2 regions of the Acetobacterium sp. KB-1 genome follow, and region 1 is predicted to be linked to the other one. Evidence: riboswitches for the same ligand, from Rfam matches in the RefSeq annotation. Region 1 holds a riboswitch; the other holds the start of a gene.
What was found. A riboswitch is a leader RNA that binds a small molecule or an ion and turns the genes downstream of it on or off. The one in region 1 is predicted to bind cobalamin.

Region 1 (4,213 bases):
TAAAAACGGTGTTAGCAGTCTTTATCTGTGTGGTAGTATTTGCAATTATGGGACCGGAGTTCAATCCGCTCGTTGCTGCAATTGCGGCCGTGATTACGATGGGACCGAGCATTGAAAATTCGATTGAAACGGGCTGGAATCGGATATTGGGAACCCTCTTTGGAGGTGTAGCGGGAATGTTGGGTATTTTTATTGCTCGTTTAATCCCATATCAATACGCCTATGTTTTCATCATTCCGTTAGGAATTATGGGACTGATTTATCTGTGTAATACAATTAACAAGTCGGGTGCTATCGTTATTACCTGTGTGGTTTTTCTCATTTTAATGACCACCTATCCTCAGGATACGGGTACCTATATGCTGGCCCTTTTAAGACTTCTGGAAACGGTATTTGGTATCGTTGTGGCGTTTTTAATCAATCGCTTTATTAAATTGCCGGAATGTGATAAAAACCCGGATGAAAGCCAAACAGAGGCGGAAAAAGAGTTGGTCACGGTCGAAGAAAAACCGGACAGCGGTTATAAAAAATTTAAAGTGTCAAACCTGTTGTATATGATATTCAAACCCTAGATTTTACGTTTATTCTGGATTTTTGTGACGTCTAGATTAACTAAAATATAATTACCCCTCCCCTTAAAAAAGAGACCACCCTTAATACCAGGTGGTCTTTTTTTATTTGCAAATATTTTGTTATCTGAAATAACCAATAATGGTCAGCTTATCCTTAAAGATGGCAGCCAGTCCGGATAGGGCTGAGGGCTTGATGCTGGCAATTACGGTGGTTGCCGGGCCGGAAGAATCCACTACATTCAGATCATTAGGTAATTGTTCAAATTGGAGCTGGTAAATATTGGCAAGCGTGTTGGCTTCGTATAAAATCCCTTTGGAACCGCAGGGAACGATCTCATTTACGGCAGGGTTCTTAACTAAGGTCTTGAGATCCTGATAATTGGCGATTTCCGGATCGCCATCGAGAATAAGGGCACTGACATATTTGGGTTTACCGATGCAGATCACCACATCTGCAGATACTGAGGGAGTGATTCGCAACCGATTGGCCATTCCGAGTACAAAAATGCCAAAACCGGTCATGCTGGTTTTGAAATTTTCTTCGGTCGAACCATTAATGGGCAGATCTCCGATACCGGCTCGTTCCAATTCTTCCCGAATACCTTTAATCAGAGCTTCGCCGGTGGGGTGCATTTCTCCGACGATGGTGTTGGAAAGACCGATGATCTGGGCGCCACAGGCCAGCAGTTCAAAAAGACATACCCGGGCAGCAAAAACAGAAATGTACTTGGTGGCAACACACAGTTCATCCCCGGGCTTTTCCCCGACGCCACCGCTACTGTCGCAGGCAGTGACCAGGAGGGAATCAGGAAGCTCAATGACGGATAGGTCACGATATTGATAAGTTTTCATACGGTCCTCCATTCGGGGGTTTTTATAATAACGTAAGTGCCATGTATTTTGTGAGTTACTTCGTCATTTAAGAATCAGGTTCTAGCGGAGCTTAAGTTTATGCCTGAGCCGAAGTTGCCGAAGATACCTGATTTTTAACCGATAGGGGTAATGCTTTAAAGACAAGGGCCGCAATCAGGGCATTGATTCCACCCACCAGAGCCAGGGGAAACATCATTGCAATTACTCCGGGCCAGGTTAACATGGGGATTAAAAGCGGCGAACAGAGTAAAAGTAGGATCGGGCCGTTGCAGATAGCGGCAACGATAACGTTGACGATCAGGGCGACGATTTCATTTGCGGCCTTTTTAACAAAAACATAAGTATACCAGGTGGCCACCATGATCAGCCCCATCCCCAGACCAATAGCAAGGTGAACGGGTAGGGTCATTGGGAATCCTGAGGTAAGCGCGGTTAAAAGATGACCGATAATAGCAATAATTGCGCCAGCCAGAGGTCCCATCAACAGGGTGCCCAAAAAGGCCGGCAGTGAATCGAAGGCAATCGTGCCAAAAACTTTTAACTGGGCTCCTACAAAAGAGAGGGCAATTAAAAGCGCCATAAAAACGAGTTGTCGCGTGTTGATTTTCATGTGATACTCCTTAATTTTATTATAAAGCATTTCTATGGCGATGAAAAGAAAATTTGGATAGGTCGATTTAATTAAATAAAAAAGTTCACATCTAATTTAGATGTGAACTTTACCGTCGTCCAAATGGAATCATTTCTGGCAGGTCTCCTGAGTCAGCTTCATCGCAGTTTGTCCCTTCCCGTGAGGTGGTCATGACTTGTGCTCGACTTTACAGTGGTGGGTCCCTACAGGATTTTAACCTGTTTCCCTATTCTCCTTTTTCAAGGCACCAAAAAAGCTTTATTTACTTGAGCAAATAATAGCACATCAGAGATCAATTTGTCAAATTGAAATTGTAAATAATTAAGGGAAAGAAAAAGTAAAGTAATCGTTAAAAGATGATCGCGTCGAGGGTAAATTCTAGCTTAAATCAACCGCGAAAAAAAAGCGGCGATAAAAAAATCGCGGCCAAATATTGCTGCTATAATTCATTGTATTGAATCCTTGGAGTATGGTACAATGCTTTACAAAATGACTAATACTAAGAGGTATAAAAATTGATTCTAATGATCGACAACTATGATTCTTTCACCTATAATTTGGTTCAGTATCTGGAAAAACTGAATGCAACGGTGATTGTAAAGAGAAACGATAAGATTACCCTGGACGAGATTGCCGCGATGGCACCGTCGATGATTGTCTTATCACCGGGGCCATGCACCCCCAACGAATCCGGAATCTGTCTGGATGTGGTGCACCGTTTTAAGGGTGAAATCCCGATCCTGGGTATTTGTCTGGGCCACCAGATCATCGGTCAGGCCTTTGGCTGTAAGATTAAAAAAGCTCTGGAACCGGTTCATGGCAAAGTCCATGCCATCTCCCATGACAATGCCGGCGTGTTTGATGGTCTTAATAATCCCCTGAAGGTGACGCGCTACCATTCTTTGGTGGTTGAAAATCAGGAAATACCGGATTTTTTTGAGATCACCGCCCGAACTGATCAAAATGAGATCATGGGTATGCGACATAAAGACTACCACATCGAAGGGGTTCAGTTTCATCCTGAAGCGATTCTTACCGAAATGGGGATGGAATTATTGGATAACTTTTATCAATCGACAAAAGAAAATGGTGTGCGATGTTAATACAAGAAATAAAAACCGACTTAAGCAGTTTTGAGTGCTATCTTCTATTCAAAGATGAGCCCTATAGTTTCTTTTTAGACAGCGGCAGAGACCCGGACAGTCTGGGACGCTATTCATTTATCGGTGGGAACCCGTTTCTGGTCTTTAAAAGCAAAGCGGACGCCATTACCGTTAAAACCAAAACAGCGACGAAAACGCTTACGGGAGATCCTTTTGATGAACTGCAAAAGCTCTTAAAAAAGTATAAAATGGATTATCCATCCCCGTTTCCTTTTTTAGGTGGGGCAGTGGGTTATTTTGGCTATGATCTCTGTCATCATCTGGAAGTATTTCCCCGCAGTGCCGTGGATGATGTGGGGATCCCCGATTGTTATATGGGTTTTTATGATGGCATTGTGATTATTGATCATAAAGAAGGTAAGACCTATGTGGCCGCCCTGGGAATCGAAGAAAATGAAGCGGATATCATCAGCCGGTTAGCCGCAAAATTTGTCGGCGATCCCAAAATTGCCATTCGTACAGACTTTAAAATTAATGAGAATGTTGAATTTCGGGGTAATTTCACCAAGCCGGAGTATATGAAGGCACTGGATGCAGTTCACGAATACATTTTAGCGGGAGATATTTACCAGACAAATCTGACTCAGCGCTTTAACGCTGATTTACAGCTTAGCCCACTGGAATTATACAGCGAACTCAGAAAAATTAACCCGGCTCCCTTTGCCAGTTACATTGATTTTGGAGAAGGACAGATTGTTTCCAGTTCCCCGGAGCGTTTTATTCTGGTTCAGGGTCGAAACATTGAAACCCGACCGATTAAAGGGACGATGCCCCGGGGCAAAACCGCTGCGGAAGATGCCGCTAATCGGGAGACTCTGGTTAACAGCGAAAAGGATAAAGCCGAACTGCTAATGATTGTCGATCTGGAGCGCAATGATCTGGGAAAAATTGCTAAAACCGGCACCGTTAAGGTTCCGGAATTGTTTAAGTTAGAAACTTATCAGACCGTTTTTCACCTGGTCTCAACCGTTACG
Region 2 (4,213 bases), 840 kb from region 1:
TCGAACGGCCCGCCAACAGGGTATTATGGTACTGGGGGTCTTCACCGGAAAAGAGCAGGATCTGATGGCTGAAAAGCTGATCTATGGCAAGGATTTTGCCTATATTAAAGACATTAACCGCTTTGCTGATTTGGTTATTAAGTATTTAAAGCAAATTATTGTAAGTTAAAAAATAAAACCGCTAAGCATCAACTGCTTGATGTCTTAGCGGTTTTTTTGGTACTATTTTGTTATCCTATAATTGTTATCCTCCGCCATAAAAAGATCAAACCGTTTTGTAATAAGATCGATTGACGCTCCTGATTGATAAAACGATGGGAAACGCTTATAGCGTATAGGAAATAATAATATTTTCGTCCAACGCGCGGAAGGTAAAGCTTTCGGTGATAAACAGTTTGACATTTTCTTTATCATAAGATTCAAAACCGATGGCAAAATCCTGTCCGATGGTCAGTTCAAAGTTTGGATTATCATAAGGGATCAGAAAAGCGCCATCAAGAACGGTGCTTAATAGTATTTTTCCACCAATGAGGGCTTCGATCTGTTTAATCAGCGGATACCCATGAGAGCTTATATTGAGACGATTATAAGCCACCTCACCAACAATTAATACAAAGGGACCGGCTTCAAATTTTTCTCTTAGTGTAACCAGGCCTTTTGAGATTGCTTCCATAATTTGGGAGTCTGTTTTACCAAAGGGTATTTTTTCATTAACGGTTACCGATTCCAGACCTTTAATCTGACCAGCTTCAAAGCCTTTATACACGACCGTTTCTTCAAACTCGGCAATTCTTTGGACAGCTTCTTCCAGATTAGTTAAATCAATATCCTTGGCACCACGCGTCAGGTTATCCATCTCCCAACGGTTTAAGGTGAAGCTTATTCTTGCTTCAACAAGTGGTTTGATCTTGAAAACACCGGTTTTAACAAGGTTTTCATCGTCATTAATTAATTCGAGTCGACCTTCCGATACGCTAGTAAAATCAAGACCTTTCGGTCCATTTACCGTGACGGCCTTTCTTGCTGTTAATCGACTTTTTAACACGGCTTCCGCTCGGCCATCAATTTCGCTCCAGGCGAGTTGAGTTAAGGGTGCGATTTCTCTTTTTAACATTTTTTCCTCCTTGATTAATGCGCGTTATTTTTTTAAATCACCGATATGGATACCGGATATATTTACAGACTCGGGTGCCGCTTCATTTTCTTCGGCTTCCAGAATTGAACCATCGACAAACAGGTACGTTCGCAGTTCTTCATCCCATTTGTCCATATTTCGTCTTAACCATTCAATGGCCATGCAGGCGTGTTCAATTTCTTCGTCCCGGTTATGCGCCATAATTCCTTTTAATTCAGGATCACTCGTTGCTGCCACGCGTTGGTTATACCAATCAACAGCTTCTAATTCTTCTTTTAAACTATTGATGGCCCGAGTGATGTTCATCGTTTTTTCATCTAATAATTCAATTGGTTCATGATACTGTGCCATAAAATTTCCTCCTACCTTCTAAATATTGGATATATAATAATTATACCCAAATGATTGTAGACTAACAGGATTTATGTTATCTTTGCAAAAAATTGTTAGTTTAAGTGAAAGCGATTAAGATTTTTAAAGAATCAATGTGTATTGTATCAATGGGTAGATAGCAGGCGCTAATGCTAAAAAAGATCATCCTGATTACGCTCAGGAAATTACTATGATCGGTCAGAATAAACCCTTGCCAAAAAATACGTTTTAGATTAGTATAGAGTCAAACCATGACAGAAGGAATGCGGTGGGAATCCGCAACAGTTTCTTTGCTACTGTAAGGCGATCATGGGTGCAGGTGGTCATTGGGTTATCCGAGAAGGCCGTTTGCAACAAGCCCCGCCAAGTCAGGATATTTCCAAATGGTTAAGATGTTTGAAGCTTCAAAGAAGGCTACAACGTGTGAGACCATTTAGAAATACAGGATTTGGAGAAATTTTTTCCCTTATCTGGACAAAAATATGGCACACATTTTGTAAACCTTTTAAAAAGGTTTTTTTAGCTTTTTGTAGATGTCGAGAAAGAGGAAGAGATGGAAAAAATTAGGATAATAGAGTTACCGGTTGATGTCAATATGCCGATGCTGATGAAAAAAATGAAATTAACATGTGATTCACCAGTTTATGATGAATACCAAAATGCGGTGGAGCTTTTAAGAAACCAGATAAAACCGATGGCGATCATTAAAGCCTGTCCGGTTGAGACGTTTTCGAAGCATTTAGTTGTGATGGATGGGATTAAGTACAAGAGCAAAACCCTTCATTATTTGTTAAAAGACCACGAACAGGTGTTTTTGTATTTGTTGACAATCGGTGAAATGCCAACAAAGCTTCACCAGATTGAACATTATTTTTTGCAGTCGCTTAAGTTGCCAATTATGTATGGTGCCATGAAGCACTTGAAAGCGGCAGTTCGGGAAGACAATCATCTTAAGCAGGTGGGAATAGCGAATCCCGGTCTGATCCAGGATTGGGCAATTCAGGATAGCAAAGCTATTTTTGACAGCTTTGGCAGTGCCTCCCTGCAGATCGGACTAAAGATGGGTAAAGGCTACATTATGCGTCCTGTCTACAGTTCTTCCGGGATTCTCTTTGATGATTTTCAAAATTATTGCGATTGTGCAGCGTGCAGCATCGATGGCTGCATTGCCAGAGAGGAAAAGATGACGGACGACGAAAAAAAGATGGCAAGTGTTGGGTGAAGGCAAACAGCGCGCGATCTTTTATAGAAGTGCCATTTGCGACAAAATTGTGATAAAATAGAAGACAAAACGACAAAGGATAATGACAATGCAAATCAATCGATTGCTAGAAATGGTCTATATTTTATTTGAAAAGAAAAAGATAACGGCGAGCGAATTAGCCGACTACTTTGAAGTGTCTCAGCGTACCATTTACCGGGATGTGGAGTCTCTAAGTGCGGCTGGGATTCCTGTTTATGCTGAAAAAGGTAAGGGTGGAGGAATTCGGCTGCTGGATAACTACGTGATTAAAAAATCACTGCTTTCAGAAAAGGAACAGGTCAATCTGCTGGCATCGCTACAGGGGATGAATGTGCTAAACGGACCGGAGGTCGATCCGGTGCTGAGAAAACTGGCGACCCTGTTTGAAAAAAAAGATGCCGACTGGATTGAAGTCGACTTTTCCCATTGGGGCGGTGATAGCGATGAACGGGAAAAATTTAATGTGCTGAAAAACGCCATCCTTGAAAAAAACAGAATTGCTTTTGACTACTTTAGTGCGACCGGAGAAAAGACCGGGCGCACTATTGAACCGCTAAAGCTCTTGTTTAAGGGGCAGTCCTGGTATGTTTATGGATTCTGTTTAAGTAAAGAGGCGTTGCGCTTTTTCAAGGTCAGTCGGATCAGGCAGCTCCGGCAGTTATCGGAGGCTTTTTCCCGGACCCTGCCGGAGGGCCCTGTTTTTGAAAAACCGGAGATAAGCGCTTCCCAAATCAGGTTGATCCTGAGAATTGACGCGAGCATGGCGTTTCGGATCTATGATGAATTTGATCCGGCCGCGATCACAAAAAATCAGGATGGGTCCTTTGTGGTAGCGAGCCGCTTGCCCGAGGATGGCTGGGTGTATGGCTATATTCTTTCTTATGGTGATGCTGCTGAGGTGTTAGAACCCCAGTGGTTGCGGGAGGCAATTAAGAAAAAATTGGAAGATGGTCTTAAAAAATATCTTTAATATGACATTAGGTGTCAGGTTAAAGGGTGTATACTGAATTTATTAATAAGTTAGAAAGAGGTATACACAAATGGATTATGAATTGGTACAACTAACAGAAAAGCAAGTGGCGGGGCTGAAAATACGCACCAGTAATACCGATCCCCAGATGGTTGAAAAAATTGGTGCCACCTGGCAGCGTTTTTATGGGGAAGGAATTGAAGCCTCCCTGACCGGCAGAAAAAATGAGAAATGTATTGGTCTTTATACCAATTATGAAAATGGTGTGGCCGGCACTTATGACGTGGTGGTTGGTTGTGAAGTTGATGCTGCAGCTTCGCAATCAGAGCGGGTTGAAACCGTAAGCATTGCACCTGGTAACTATGCAAAATTTGTTGTCCATGGTGATGTGCAGCAGGCCGTTGGCGACTTATGGGTGAAGCTTTGGGATATGAAGCTCGACCGGAAATTTAGTAGCGATTTTGAGGAATATCAACCCGGGGAAGACATGGCC

Region 2: linked by a shared signal. The riboswitch ahead of DOZ58_RS10200 (hypothetical protein) and the one ahead of DOZ58_RS14080 (ECF transporter S component) in region 1 are both predicted to bind cobalamin.

Annotation. Positions count from the first base shown of each region.
Region 1 covers NZ_CP030040.1:3,044,496-3,048,708, forward strand. Annotated here, with positions in the region: gene DOZ58_RS14070 (aromatic acid exporter family protein) at 1-572, shown strand, start outside; gene DOZ58_RS14075 (alpha-ribazole-5-phosphate synthase) at 693-1,424, opposite strand; gene DOZ58_RS14080 (ECF transporter S component) at 1,522-2,055, opposite strand; cobalamin riboswitch at 2,175-2,343, opposite strand; gene DOZ58_RS14085 (aminodeoxychorismate/anthranilate synthase component II) at 2,592-3,179, shown strand; gene pabB (aminodeoxychorismate synthase component I) at 3,173-4,213, shown strand, end outside.
Region 2 covers NZ_CP030040.1:2,201,568-2,205,780, reverse strand. Annotated here, with positions in the region: gene DOZ58_RS10215 (nitric oxide reductase activation-like protein) at 1-169, shown strand, start outside; gene DOZ58_RS10210 (family 1 encapsulin nanocompartment shell protein) at 326-1,114, opposite strand; gene DOZ58_RS10205 (encapsulin-associated ferritin-like protein) at 1,139-1,486, opposite strand; cobalamin riboswitch at 1,720-1,906, shown strand; gene DOZ58_RS10200 (hypothetical protein) at 2,061-2,729, shown strand; gene DOZ58_RS10195 (YafY family protein) at 2,818-3,720, shown strand; gene DOZ58_RS10190 (GyrI-like domain-containing protein) at 3,791-4,213, shown strand, end outside.